One region of the Sporosarcina sp. P3 genome, then DNA from elsewhere that is predicted to be linked to it. Evidence: riboswitches for the same ligand, from Rfam matches in the RefSeq annotation. Region 1 holds a riboswitch; each other region holds the start of a gene.
What was found. A riboswitch is a leader RNA that binds a small molecule or an ion and turns the genes downstream of it on or off. The one in region 1 is predicted to bind cobalamin.
Positions count from the first base shown of each region.

Region 1 (3,536 bases):
CTCTTCATGGTAGAACGGCTTGAACACTGGATCGATGGATGCTGTTGAGCCTGCGATAACCGACGTCGAGCTGTTTGGTGCAACTGCCATCAAGTAGCCGTTACGCATACCGTTCATTGCTACGTCTATGCGCAATTCACGCCATTTATTGGAATCGTATTCGCGTTGCTCGAAATATTCACCTGTTTGCCAATCGGAACCATCAAACAATGGATATGCGCCTTTTTCTTTCGATAATTCCATTGAGGCTTTAATAGTCAAATACGCAATGTTTTCATATAACTCGTCTGCGAAATTCACCGCTTCATCTGACTCCCACTGAATGTTTTTCAATGCAAGTAAATGGTGCCAACCGAATGTGCCGAGTCCAATTCCACGGTAGCGTGCATTGGTGCGTTGTGCTTGGACGACTGGGATTTGGTTCTGATCGATGACGTTGTCGAGCATACGTACTTGGATGCGAATCAAACGATCTAACACGTCTGCTGTCACCGCTCTTCCAAGGTTGATCGATGACAGATTACATACAACGAAATCGCCTGGCTTTGTGCGTGTGACGACCAGATCGTCTTCGAGTGTTACGGATTCATGTGCAGATGCTGACATATTTTGGGTTATTTCTGTGCACAAATTACTAGAATAGATAATTCCTTCATGCTTATTAGCGTTCATACGGTTTACTTCGTCGCGGTAGAACATGAACGGTGTCCCTGTTTCCAGCTGGCTACGCAATATACGTTTCATGATTTCAATCGCTGGAACCGTCTCTCTGGATATATCTTCATTGCGGACACATTCTTCATACTTCTCGCGGAATGTGCCTTGTCCTTTTGTTTCATCATAGAAATCTTCCAATGAATAGCCCATTTTCGTGCGGACTTCATGTGGATCGAATAAATGCCAGTCTTCACGGGACTCAACTTTTTCCATGAACAAGTCCGGCAAGCAGACGCCTGTGAAAATGTCATGCGCGCGCAAACGGTCATCCCCGTTATTGAGCTTGAGGTCGAGGAACGTAAAGATGTCTTGATGCCATACGTCAAGATAAACGGCTACGGCACCTTGACGTTGACCGAGTTGGTCGACGCTGACTGCTGTGTTGTTCAGCTGTTTGATCCAAGGAAGAACACCGCTTGATGCCCCTTCGAAACCACGAATCGACGCACCGCGAGAACGAACTTTCCCCATATAGACACCGATACCGCCACCAAATTTCGACAAGTTCGCGATATCCGTATTGCTGTTGTAAATTCCTTGTAATGAATCGTCGACTGTATCGATAAAGCAGCTAGATAGTTGACCGTGCATCTTACCTGCATTCGATAATGTAGGCGTCGCAACTGTCATGTACAAATTACTCATCGCCCAGTACGCTTCTCCGATTTTATGAATGCGATCTACTGTTTCGTCTTGCATTAACGTCATCGCGATGATCAACCAGCGCTCTTGCGGAAGCTCCACTGACTGTTTCGTAAAGTTCACTGTTACATAGCGGTCTACTAATGTTTTTAGTCCAATATATGTGAATAATAGGTCACGAGAAGGATCGAGTAGCTTACCGATTTCCTGAAGCTCGTCCCGGCTGTATTTTTCTGTCAGAACAGGCGTGTATAAACCTTGTTCCACCAAGCGTTCTACATTTTTCGCAAAATCGGTATAGACATCTGCTCCACGCAATGCTTTTTGCTTTGCATAGACGTCGAATAAATAAATACGCGCCGCTACAAATGTCCAATACGCATTCGCCTCATCAATACGGCTTAAAGATTCCAACACCATCGCGTTCGTCCATTCAGTTGCCGAACTCGCCGGGTGACGCTCTTGGAATTTCTCACTCGCTTGGATCAACGGTTCGATTTGTTTCTTGCCAAATTCTTCTTGTAAGTTTTCCATCAATAAATGAAGTCCCACAGTTTCTTGAATAATAGCCATTATATCCGCTCCCTTTAGTGAATTGATTCGGTTATGTACTAAATTAAAAAAACTCCCGATATAATCGGGAGTCGTCGATTGACGCTTAGTAGATTGCGGAAAGTTTTAGGCAGACTGAAAAAAGACTGCTTTGTGCTTTCACTCTCCAACCCCGAAGAATGTTTTGCTGAGATGACTGGCAGGTCTACTGGCTGGCACATCGTTCTTCCATCTTTCCTTCCCGCCGTAGCAGTGGTTTTCATAAGATAGTCGTCCGTGCCCTCAGTTGCGGGGGCAGCTCCGTTCGTGGCGGATTCCCTTTTAAACGTCGTGGGTACCAATTCATCTAATTGCTATCACACACTATATATAGTGTGTTAATTCATATATAACCCTAACATGTTGTGTTCAAACATGCAAAACAAAAATCGAACCGAAGTTCAGAATCCTTCTTCTGAACTACGATTCGACTTTTGCTATTCAGTATTTTATAGTATATCAAACTTTTTACTTCTTGACTAAATCGTTTGTGTGAATGTTTTTAAATAGAGTGTGAAATAAGTAAAGTTAAGGGATTTCCGCTCCCGCTACAATCCTACTCTCTAACCTAAACCACTTAGAAAATTCACTGTGTTTTTTAGTACCCATTCAAAGTCTTACGATCAAAACTTGAAAAGCGCAATATCATTTCTCCATATCACAAACGGTCTTCTGCTCTTTCAGCTGTTTTTTCCCAACATTCTGCGCCTTTTAGGTCAGGAATGCTGGCTGATTTGAAGACGGGGTTTCTACCAGCTCTTCGTTGTTTCGTGAAGTCGTCAAGTACTTTGAAGGCGATTTTGCCGAGCAGTAGAATGACAATTAGGTTAATAATGGCCATTAGTCCCATGAACAGATCGGCCATATCCCATACTACTTGTACTTTTGCGATGGCGCCGAAATATACCATTGCGAGTACGAGTACTTGGTAGATTCGTTTCCATACGACGTTGGCATTAATAAATTCAATATTCGTTTCGCCATAGTAATAATTTCCGATGATGGAACTGAAAGCGAAGAACATGATCGCAACCGCGATGAAATACGGTGCCCACGCGCCTACTTGTACGGCCATGGAGTTTTGTGTCAAGATGATTCCATTTGCTTCACCTGATTGATACAATCCACCGAGCAAAATAATGAATGCGGTGGCAGAACAGATGATGATCGTATCGAAAAATACGCCAAGACTTTGTACCAATCCTTGTTTTGCTGGGTGCGATACGTTTGCTGTAGCGGCTGCGTTTGGCACACTACCCATACCTGCTTCATTGGAGAAGAGACCACGACGCACACCTTGCATCATCGCCATCCCAATTCCGCCACCCATGACTTCTTTAATTCCGAAAGCATGCTCGAATATCAATACAATCAAGCCCGGCACTTCTGCGATATTTACAATAACAATATATAACGCTACCAAAATATAGAAAGTTGCCATGACGGGTACGATGGTCTGTGTTACTTTGACAATCCGTTTGACGCCGCCGAAGACGATGATTCCTGTCACGAGTATTAAGCCGACCCCAACACCCCAGTCGGGAATGCCAAATACATCTGTGAATGATTGACTGATCGTGTTAGAT
Region 1 is NZ_PDZE01000005.1:29,334-32,869, reverse strand. Features, by position in the region: gene CSV61_RS07690 (ribonucleoside-diphosphate reductase subunit alpha) at 1-1,932, opposite strand, end outside; cobalamin riboswitch at 2,093-2,269, opposite strand; gene CSV61_RS07685 (alanine/glycine:cation symporter family protein) at 2,609-3,536, opposite strand, start outside.

Region 2 (3,536 bases), on a different contig from region 1:
AAAGATGACAGTATTCCAGGCGGTCATCGGTGTGTTGGGTATTCTACTCATTGTATTCGGCTATTATTTATCATCCCGATTGTTTAGTAGTGTGTTCCTTGGTGATCAGCTATTTCTGGTCATGATCATCATACTAGCTTCAGTAATCATGGGAACCTATTTGTTCTATAAAGGCTCGGTCAGCTTTATCTTTAATCTGATTCGTAAACATAAAGGGGGGTATCTGAACGTTAACGACGTGCTGTCTCTCTCTTCAATTATGTTTCGAATGAAATCAAATTCCTTTCTATTAATGATTATTACTTCATTATCTGCGCTATCCATAGCGTTACTGTCGTTAAGTTATATATCATACTACTCAGTAGAGAAGACCGTAGAGCGAACTATTCCGGCCGACTTCACTATTCCTGATACTACACGTGCAAAGGAATTTACACAGGCACTTGAAAGTAAAAATATTTCTTATACTGAGACAGCTGTTGATCTATTGACTACACCTGTGGATTTATTGAGAGTGCTATCTATTCCTGGTGGGGAGAGTCAAAATATGAGTTATACCGACACAGAAATGATTGTCATTAGTGATGAAGGATTGTCGGAAATAGATGTAGCAGAGAAGGAAGTACTCTTCATTAACTTCGATAGCTTGACGGAAAATTTCATGAAATTTCAAACAGACCAGCAAATCGTATTTCGAGGCAAAGAGCATATGTATGATCTAACACTGAAAGGGATAGAAAAAACAGCTGTCCTTCCAACGCGTGTGACCTATGCTTTCGTTGTCGCAGTGGTGGATGATCAAGTATTCGGGAAGATGAATAAAGATAAAGATCCGTCTATAACATCTGAATTTACAGAGTATCATGGAGTGGATATAGACAATGAAAATGATCTAGAAAAAGCAAATGAATTATTTAGTGTGTTGGGAATAAACGACTGGGCAGGACATGAATCGAAGTTTGAGGAAAGAACTGAACAAATGCAAGGTGCGGGCATGATCATGTTCATCGTGGGATTCCTCGGTCTCGCCTTCCTTATTACGTCTGGCTGTATACTATACTTTAAACAGATGGACGAAAGTGAAGATGAAAAATCGAACTACACTATTCTTCGTAAACTCGGCTTTACACAAACGGATTTACTTAAAGGGGTTCAACGAAAGCAGCTATTTAATTTCGGCATTCCATTGGTCGTCGGTCTTTTACACAGCTATTTTGCTGTGAAATCCGGCTGGTTCCTATTCGGTACGGAAATGTTAGCACCTACGATTATTGTGATGTTCATCTACACGGTACTATATTCTATATTTGGCTTGCTATCCGTATTGAACTATAAACGTGTAATCAAAGATTCTTTATAACCAAGTGATCCCCCTGACACATCTAAGTCAGGGGGATTTTACTATGAATTAGTTACTACCTACCAATTCAGTAACCACAATTTGATATGCTTTATCCAAATTAGCTAGTTGCACAATTTTTTCTGCAGTGTTATTCGCCTGATCTTCGAAAATCTGTTTTTTTATATCTTTTACTAGTAAAGAGAGGGGGGTGGAGTGAGTGCTCACTCGGTCCGACATCAGTGTATCTTTTAGTAAGTTTGTAAAGTCATCAATTGTTTGATTGTGCATGAATCATTCTCCTCATCGTGTGTGTATTGGTTCGTTGACATAAAAAAACATCCGTCCGGTAAATGCTTGGAAGGATGTTAAGTGGGAAGCCATGACGAAGTAAACGGTTCGGCAGGAAATACATCTACGTTGGATCGATAGAAACTGTATCGAAGCCACCTAATGAATGTCCTGATTCCGTTTTTTCGTACGTCGGCTTGTGTATGATTTTTCATAAGCCGCACTTGACACCTCCTATCCGCGTAGGGTATTGGTGTGTACTGATCTAGGCAGGTCTCCTGGCTCGTCTTCATCGTATAATCCACCTTCCCATTTCCCTTGCGGTAAAACAGTGGTAACGAATTATACTCCAACTCACAGTTGCGGGACAGCATCGGTTTTTCACCGATTTCCCTTTTAAGCGTTTAAGAAAAATAAACGCACCTATCTCTAACACGATATTCAGTTGCTCTTTCAGTATATCACGCTTATTTATGAAATGAACAAAAATAATGTTACACTGCTACTACAACACGGAATGACACTAATTCGACGGAACGCACCGCTTGGAATGTCGGTCTTACCGTCCCGTTCTATAGATCAATGTTTAGTGGATGAACGAATGTCGAGTAGCGCTCCTTTGATGTAAATACACACTAATAAATACGACAAGCTCAGAAGCAGGAATGGACAACCAAATACCATTTAATCCGAAAATGCGTGGTAAAATCATTAGGAAAATTAACATGACGATGATTTCACGTGACGCGGTGATCCAAGTAGCCATCCGTACATTGCCGACAGACTGATAATAGGTCATCATGACAAAGTTCGTACCTGTGAACAAATAAGCGAAGAAGAACAGGTTAATTCCAGTAGTAGCCAAATCTCTAACGGCTTGTGGGAAGTCTCCGAAAATCGATACGATAGGCCCTGCTGCGAATTGGCCGACAAGGAAAAACACAGCGCCCGCGATCATGACAGTAAGAGTGGCCTTTTTTACAGTTTCCTTCATCCGTGCTCGATTACCAGAGCCTTGATAATAACTGATCAGCGGCTGAATCGCGCCGCCCATTCCTAGGAATAGCATCAGCATAACACTGTGCACATAGTTCAAAATAGAGAACGCCGCAACGCCTTCCGTACCAGCCATCCGTTCGAATGCAATATTGTGCGTAATAGTAAAAAAAGAGATTCCCAACTCGGAAAGGAAGCTCGGAAAACCAATGAATAGAATAGCTAGGAATAGCTTTCTATTGAATCGTAAGCGAATTAGTTTTAAATTATTGTTTTTCTTAAAAAAGTGGGTGACTAGTACTAACATGCCCAAAAAGGAAGCGATAATTGTAGCACTTGCAGCACCGGCGACGCCATAATCTAGAATGAATAAAAACACATAATTCAAGATGATGTTCACGACGGACGTTACAATTAACCCGGCCATTGAAAGGTTCGGTGCTCCATCATTGCGCACGAAAATGCTAAACGTGTTTTCTACAGTAAAGATAAAACCAAACAGTAAAATCACAAATAAGTATTGTGATACATAAGGGAAAGTGGTCGTATTCGCTCCTAACGCATACGCTAGCGGATCTCTAAAAATAAAGGCGGTCAAGCCTATTATAGTGGTGAATAAGAAAATAGAGACGATCGCATGTGTGAAAATCGAACGAGCTTTTTGCACATCTTTGGCACCCATCGCCATAGAGTATTTCGTAGCGGCGCCTATACCAATCCACAAAGAAATAGCAAAAAAGATAGTATAAACGGGAGCCGAAATTCCGACTCCCGCTAATGCTTCTGCACCCAATCGATTACCGACCATAATGCCATCTGCCACAATGTTGATGGCCATTAGTAACATACCGACAGTTGACGGTATTAAATAACGTAAAAAGATACGTCCTACAGGCTCAGTATCCAATTG
Region 2 is NZ_PDZE01000014.1:13,404-16,939, forward strand. Features, by position in the region: gene CSV61_RS14330 (FtsX-like permease family protein) at 1-1,360, shown strand, start outside; gene CSV61_RS14335 (hypothetical protein) at 1,409-1,630, opposite strand; cobalamin riboswitch at 1,882-2,072, opposite strand; gene CSV61_RS14340 (MATE family efflux transporter) at 2,217-3,536, opposite strand, start outside.
Region 2: it holds a riboswitch for cobalamin, as region 1 does, so the genes downstream of both, CSV61_RS14335 (hypothetical protein) here and CSV61_RS07690 (ribonucleoside-diphosphate reductase subunit alpha) in region 1, are expected to answer to the same signal.

Region 3 (3,536 bases), on a different contig from region 1:
TGTTCATTTAGGTAGATGGAATCCGGATATAGAACGAATGAAGGCAGGTGCTGCCTATTTAATCGGTACACATGACTTTACAAGTTTCTGTTCGGCGAAGACCGCTACTTCGAATAAAGTCCGCACGATCCGAAAACTAACACTTGAACGGCATCAGGACGAACTAGTTCTTGAAGTGGAAGGAGATGGATTTCTTTACAATATGGTTCGTACGATTGCTGGTGCTTTGTTAGCAGTCGGCATTGGTTGGGACGAGCCTGAAGATATCCAAAAAATACTCGAGGCGAAAGATCGCCAAAGAGCAGGGAAAACTGCGGCGGCACACGGTTTGTACTTACTAGAAGTCACATATTGAAGTCATGGCAACTAATCCTGGCGTATACATAAAAACGCTTGACTTTATTGGCAATAAAGGATAACATGATAAATGGTATTTCAATAACCCCACAAACAAGCCCCGGAAGTTTATTTGTGTTTAGGGATAGAGAAAACAGGGAACAGATTTGATATTTTAGGAGGAAATACAATATGCGCACAACATTCATGGCTAAAGGTCACGAAGTCGAACGTAAATGGCTAGTTGTCGACGCTGAAGGACAAACGCTTGGTCGTCTTGCTTCAGAAGTTGCAACTCTTTTACGCGGTAAACATAAACCAACGTTTACACCACATGTTGATACAGGCGATCACGTCATCATCATCAACGCTGAAAAAATCCAATTGACTGGTAACAAGTTGAAAGATAAAATGTACTACCGTCACTCTGGTTACACAGGTAGCATCAAGTCACGTACTGCTCTAGAAATGCGTACAAACTACCCTGTAAAAATGCTTGAACTTGCGATTAAAGGAATGCTTCCAAACGGTCCTCTAGGTCGTCAAACAATCAAGAAATTACACGTATTTGCTGGTCCAGAACATCAGCATGCAGCACAAAAACCAGAAGCTTTCGAGCTTCGCGGTTAATTAAGAGGAGGAAACCCACTTGGCACAAGTACAATATATCGGCACTGGCCGTCGTAAAAGTTCAGTAGCTCGTGTACGTCTAATTCCTGGCGAAGGCAAAATTGTCGTCAATAATCGTGACGTAGAAGACTACGTACCATTCGAAACACTTCGTGAAATCATTAAACAACCACTAGTTACAACGGAAACACTTGGAAGCTACGATATCCACGTTAACGTTCACGGTGGAGGTTACACAGGTCAAGCAGGCGCAATCCGTCACGGCGTTGCTCGTGCATTGCTTACTGTAGATCCTGATTTCCGTGCAGCACTTAAATCAGCAGGATTCCTAACACGTGATCCACGTATGAAGGAACGTAAAAAATATGGTCTTCGCGGCGCTCGTCGTGCACCTCAGTTCTCAAAACGTTAATATTGATTTCATATCAACCTTTACAACCTCTTTCCGAGTTTTTGGAAAGAGGTTTTTTAGAGTTTTAAATTTCTTCCCGTAATTAACACTGTAGTCTATCCTAATAGTTCATAACCCACTAATTCAAGTAGTGAGTAGTTTGTAAATGTATAGCTATGCTTGACTTTGACTGCGATATTCTAAAATGTAAAGATTTACTGAATGCCTCTAGCTTGCGATCATGGTTGCACTGAGGACGAGTTTTCTTGAGAATAGAAAACAAAGAAATTCAGAAAGAAGAGATAGTCTATCAGAAGGGTATAGAAAATAAACCAAAGTAGGTTTGTAGATTAGAAGATTATGTGTTATATTTATGAAAATTAAATAAACTAATTTAAATAAGTGCTCACATTGTGAGTTAAAAGGGAAACTAGTGAAATTCTAGTACAGCCCCCGCTACTGTAAATGCTGATGAAATTACAATACCACTGAGAAATTGGGAAGGTGTAAGAGTAAAGTGAAGCTTGAGTCAGGAAACCTGCTTATTTAAATGACACTTTACTTTTCGGTGGGAGAAGTATGGGCGGGACAATAATATTAATTGTTTTTTTTAGTATGACTTCTAATATACTTTCACGTGCCTACACTCCCCTGAAAAGGAGTGTAGGCATTTTTATTTGGAGGGAAATCATGAAAAAGGGAAAAATTTATGTCGTCGGCTTTGGTCCCGGTGCTACTGAACATATTACGGGACGGGCATTAGACGCACTGCAAGCAAGTGATTATATTATTGGTTATAAAACGTATGTAGAGCTGATTAAGCATTTGGTAACGGCGAAGTCTATTGTCAGCACAGGAATGACTGAAGAAGTTTCACGTGCACAAGATGCTGTTAAGAAAGCGGAGGCAGGCGGTATTGTCTCAGTAATTTCCAGTGGTGATTCAGGTGCGTATGGCATGGCTGGATTAGTGTATGAGGTGCTGGTCGAAAAGGGCTGGACTGAAGCAGAGGGAATTGATGTAGAAATCGTTCCAGGTATTTCAGCTATTAACTCATGTGCAAGCTTACTGGGTGCACCTGTTATGCATGATTCTTGTACGATCAGTTTGAGTGACCATCTGACACCATGGACTGTTATCGAAAAACGTATTGAAGCTGCCGGGATGGCGGATTTTGTCATTGCTTTATACAATCCAAAGAGCGGACGCCGGACGCGTCAAATTGTAGAAGCACAGAATATCTTACTAAAATATCGCTCCCCTGATACGCCTGTAGGCCTGGTGAAAAGTGCGTATCGTGAAAACCAGCGTATTGTCCTAACGACATTATCGGAAATGCTTGAGCATGATATTGGAATGCTGACGACTGTCATTATCGGTAACTCTTCCACTTTCTTTTATGATGGAAAGATTATTACACCGCGCGGTTACCAACGTAAATATACGTTGGGAGAAGGTAAACAAAGTTTAAAACCGCATCAGCGTTTGAAAAAGGAAGCAGAACCATGGGCGCTTGATCAGGAAACCGGAGAGGCGCGGTCAGGATATGAGGAAATCATAAGTAAGGTGCCCGAGCAGGCTCCTGTGCAAGAACCAGAGCCAAAAGAAAAGGTTCAGTCAATGGATATGGCATTAAAGGCTTTATCTATGGTTTCAGAAGAAGAAGTGGAAAACCCATTTTTGGTGAGGCAGCCGATCGAGAATATATTTGAATTTTCCGTTTCGCCTGGTGTTGCTAATAAAATGATCACAGCAGAACAGATGCTGGTTTTAGCTGAAGTCGTTGGTGAGAAAGGCACATTGGAATATACACCGGATCATCGTTTTATTGTAAAAGTTACAACAGATAATCCTGAAGCGATTGTTGAAAAACTTGAAAACGAACGCTTTACAGTCATGCCGGCAGGGGAAGTCTTAAAAGTTAAAGCGTGTGATTTTTGTTACGGAGAAAAGGCGGATTCTATCCCATATGCGGAAGAAATCGCAGCAAAGTTTGAAGGGATGAAGCTTCCAAAGCAGTTGCATGTCGGGTTCAATGGTTGCGGCATGGCATGTTATCGCCCTGTGTTTGACGACATTGGAATTGTTTACCGAAAGAAAAAGTTTGATTTATTTATTGGAGCGAAACCGGTTGGCCGTACTGCTCATGCTGCCCAGCCAATCGCTGAGGGAATTGAAC
Region 3 is NZ_PDZE01000003.1:120,971-124,506, reverse strand. Features, by position in the region: gene truA (tRNA pseudouridine(38-40) synthase TruA) at 1-355, shown strand, start outside; gene rplM (50S ribosomal protein L13) at 529-966, shown strand; gene rpsI (30S ribosomal protein S9) at 986-1,378, shown strand; cobalamin riboswitch at 1,741-1,917, shown strand; gene cobJ (precorrin-3B C(17)-methyltransferase) at 2,048-3,536, shown strand, end outside.
Region 3: it holds a riboswitch for cobalamin, as region 1 does, so the genes downstream of both, cobJ (precorrin-3B C(17)-methyltransferase) here and CSV61_RS07690 (ribonucleoside-diphosphate reductase subunit alpha) in region 1, are expected to answer to the same signal.

Region 4 (3,536 bases), on a different contig from region 1:
GTTGATTTTAAGTAACCCGGTAGATGCGATGACATATGTTTGCTATAAAACAACCGGTTTTCCTAAAAACCGCGTAATCGGTCAATCGGGTGTGCTGGATACTGCCCGTTTTAATACGTTCATCTCGGAAGAATTGAATATTTCCGTAGAAGATATTTCCGGCTTTGTCCTTGGTGGACATGGTGATGATATGGTTCCACTTGTGCGTTATTCTTACGCTGGAGGCATTCCATTGGATAAAATCATTTCGAATGAACGATTGGAAGCAATTGTGGAGCGTACTCGAAAAGGCGGCGGCGAGATCGTCTCGTTGTTAGGTAATGGTAGCGCGTATTACGCACCTGCGGCGGCTTTGGTGGAGATGGCGGAAGCAATTATAAAAGATAAGAAACGAATTATGCCATCTATCGCTTATTTAGAAGGCGAATATGGATATCAAAATATTTATTTAGGCGTTCCTACTGTTTTAGGTGGAAATGGGATCGAGAGTGTAATTGAACTCCCATTAACAGCGGAAGAACAAACAGCTCTCGATCATTCAGCTGACTCTGTCAAAGCAGTGATCGACATTTGCGAAAAGCAAATGTCTTAATCACTATTGATCTCTCTAAGTCGTAACGAGGACTTAGGGAGATATTTTTCTATAGAAAGAAGTATTTCGGAGTGCATTTCATTCATTGAATGATAGAGAAGTCATATGTTCATTTAAAAAATTCACAATAGTTAATAGAGAATTATAATTTCTTTATTTACTTATAATTTTATTTGTGATACAATAAACAGAATTAACTGAATTATGAAATATGCCTTTACTATATATAATCGGAAACATATAAAGAATGTTCTCTCCTATGACCTTTGAATGTAAGCGCTACCATTTTTTATAAAGGCAAAGGACATATTCTTTTATATCCCGACAAGGCATATACTAAGAAAAATACAAATCCAGGAGGTAATTTTAATGCAAAACAACCACTATCAAAACAATTCAACACTACCAGAGCAAAATGAGACGTTTTATTTGATCACAGGTTACTCAGAGAATGGTTTCATCCATGGGATTACGTGGGAAGAAGCGTATGTTCAAGGATTGGCGGAGTGCGGCTGTCTATGCGAACAACAACTAATGTAAGTAATGAAGAAAGCTCGATACAGGGTGCCTAGCAAAAACGATTGTGGATGGACTCACAGTAGTTTTGTGCATAGGTACCCTGTTAAGTTATGCCTTGCTTCTAAATAAAACAAACGCTACCACCCTCTATGTTATCCATGATAAAATGAATTCAATCAAATAAACGAGTTTGCACGATGCGTTGGTACCTATCAAGGTATAAAAGGGAATCCGTAAACCGGAGCTGTCCCCGCAACTGTACACACGGACGACCGTTAGAATTAGCCACTATGGAGACATGGGAAGGCACTAACGGAAGGATGAAGTGAAGCCAGGAGACCTGCCACGTTTCGTAATAGCAACACTTTCTTCGGGGGTTGAGGAGTGGGAGCAAAAAAGGTATCTGTCTCTATGTTTTTTGCGTGGAGTATATTCAAACTACCTGAATTTGTTTCCTCATTCACAACTATTGCAATCATCTTGCCGAAGAGGCGGAATGATTGTTTTTTGTTGTTTACGAAAGGAGACCGCAACATGAGAGTATATGAACAGACAAGAGAACATTTACATGAATATGCGTTGTTGCAGATATTGTATAAGCAAGCAGAACAACAACGTGGAAGACCCGTGTATTCAGGATTTCATCAAGTAGTAAGGAAATTGTTACAGGACGGGTTATACGGTCAATGGATTTATAACTATTCAGTAAGTGAAATCAAATGGCTTGGCTTACAGATTGTAGCGGAACGTGATCAACTGATTTCTTCTGAGCAGTTGCAGCAATATATGAATGAATTTGTCACGTCCGATTATGACGATAAAAGGTTAGGACTGCCTCAGGAAAGACTCATGCTCATAGCTATGGCCGCCATGCAAAATGAAACTGTCCAGCGCTTGCAAAAAGTACAGGAAGCATATTGGATACTGAGTCATGGCTATGTGACTTTGCCAGCTGAAATTATGTCCTTCTTCGGAAAGTCATTCTATCAGCGAAAGACGGGAGTTCGGCAATATGCTATGGATATTGCCGACAGTAGAATTGCATCATTTTTATCAAGTAAGGTAAAAGAAAAGCATATACGTATACCCGATTATTTTATGGAACAAGTAAAAGCATGCAGCTCTTGGAGTTTATTTGATGCTGAACAAGTAGAACGCACTTTTGGATGCCCACTTGGCAATTTTAACTTTGAGCGATTCTCTCGTGTCGCTGACGTTTCTTCTATTGCACATAAAAAGGTTTCTGCCATCGGTTTAATGAAGCGACTACTTGGAAGTGAGGGTGTTGTAGTGCATTTTCATAATCATGAACAACAAGAAAAGGCAGTGCTACATTCGTATATTCAATTACCACATGTTATGCGGGAAAAAGAATTGGTACGTACTTGTACCATACTTGTACGTTTGCTAAATGGCATTGAGAGTATATGGGGACGTACTATACAAATTGAAGTGGTAGGATGGGAAACCGCAATAGCTGACCAGCAAATTGGTTTACATTCAAAAAAGGCTACCCAGTTTATTGAAAGGGTAGCCCGAGAAATAAACTGCTACTTGGAGGCGGCATCCTGTCAAAGCGGAATGAAAACACCTCTACGTAAAGCAGCTACAGTCAAGCCTCGTTCGATAAACCAGGCAACCAAACAACAGCAAATCGCGATGATTGACCGAATAACTGCAGAACAGCGACATACTGATCGAGGTGGATCTGTCACGCTAGGAAAGTCTGCCACCATTGAAACAGCAGAACTGTTGCAACTACTTATAAAGGCATGGAGCGGTAGAATTCCAGAAGTCCGACTTATCTGAAACCTCTCTATTGTAGTGGAAACTAAAGTAACGTAAACTTAGTAGGAGTAGCAGTTTCCATTCGAGGTGAGACAAGTGTTTCAATTTGATACATTAGGACATGAAATGGTAACGGAATTATCGAATCTGATACGACAGCAAGTGATTTTAACGGATCGAAGAGGCTTTATTCAAGCGAGCACAGAACCAGCTCGAATCAACCAGTTCCATGAAGGAGCACTGCTAAGCATGCGTCAGAAAATGGTGCTTCGCATGGGGGATGACGAAGTAGGGCGTCTACATGGGGTCCGTAGGGGAATCGTCTTGCCGATTATCATTGCAGATGAACCGATTGCCGTACTAGGCGTAACGGGCGATCCAGACGATATTCACCCGCAGGCACAGCTGATTTTACGCGTAGCAGAACTGTTCATTCAAGATTCCATGAAACGAAAGCAGAAGGATGAAAAAGTGCGTGATGTGGAGTTTTTCGTCTTTGACTGGCTGACAGGAAAGAAGAAAGATGAACGGTTTATGGAGCGGGGGGTTCTGCTCGGAATCGACGTTACACTCTATCGTCAAGTGGTGGTACTAGAAGTACTGGATTTATTGGAACAGTTTACAGTCGAAGAGATAG
Region 4 is NZ_PDZE01000003.1:265,266-268,801, reverse strand. Features, by position in the region: gene mdh (malate dehydrogenase) at 1-592, shown strand, start outside; gene CSV61_RS16705 (hypothetical protein) at 962-1,132, shown strand; cobalamin riboswitch at 1,298-1,472, shown strand; gene CSV61_RS05605 (ribonucleotide reductase N-terminal alpha domain-containing protein) at 1,646-2,920, shown strand; gene CSV61_RS05600 (CdaR family transcriptional regulator) at 2,996-3,536, shown strand, end outside.
Region 4: it holds a riboswitch for cobalamin, as region 1 does, so the genes downstream of both, CSV61_RS05605 (ribonucleotide reductase N-terminal alpha domain-containing protein) here and CSV61_RS07690 (ribonucleoside-diphosphate reductase subunit alpha) in region 1, are expected to answer to the same signal.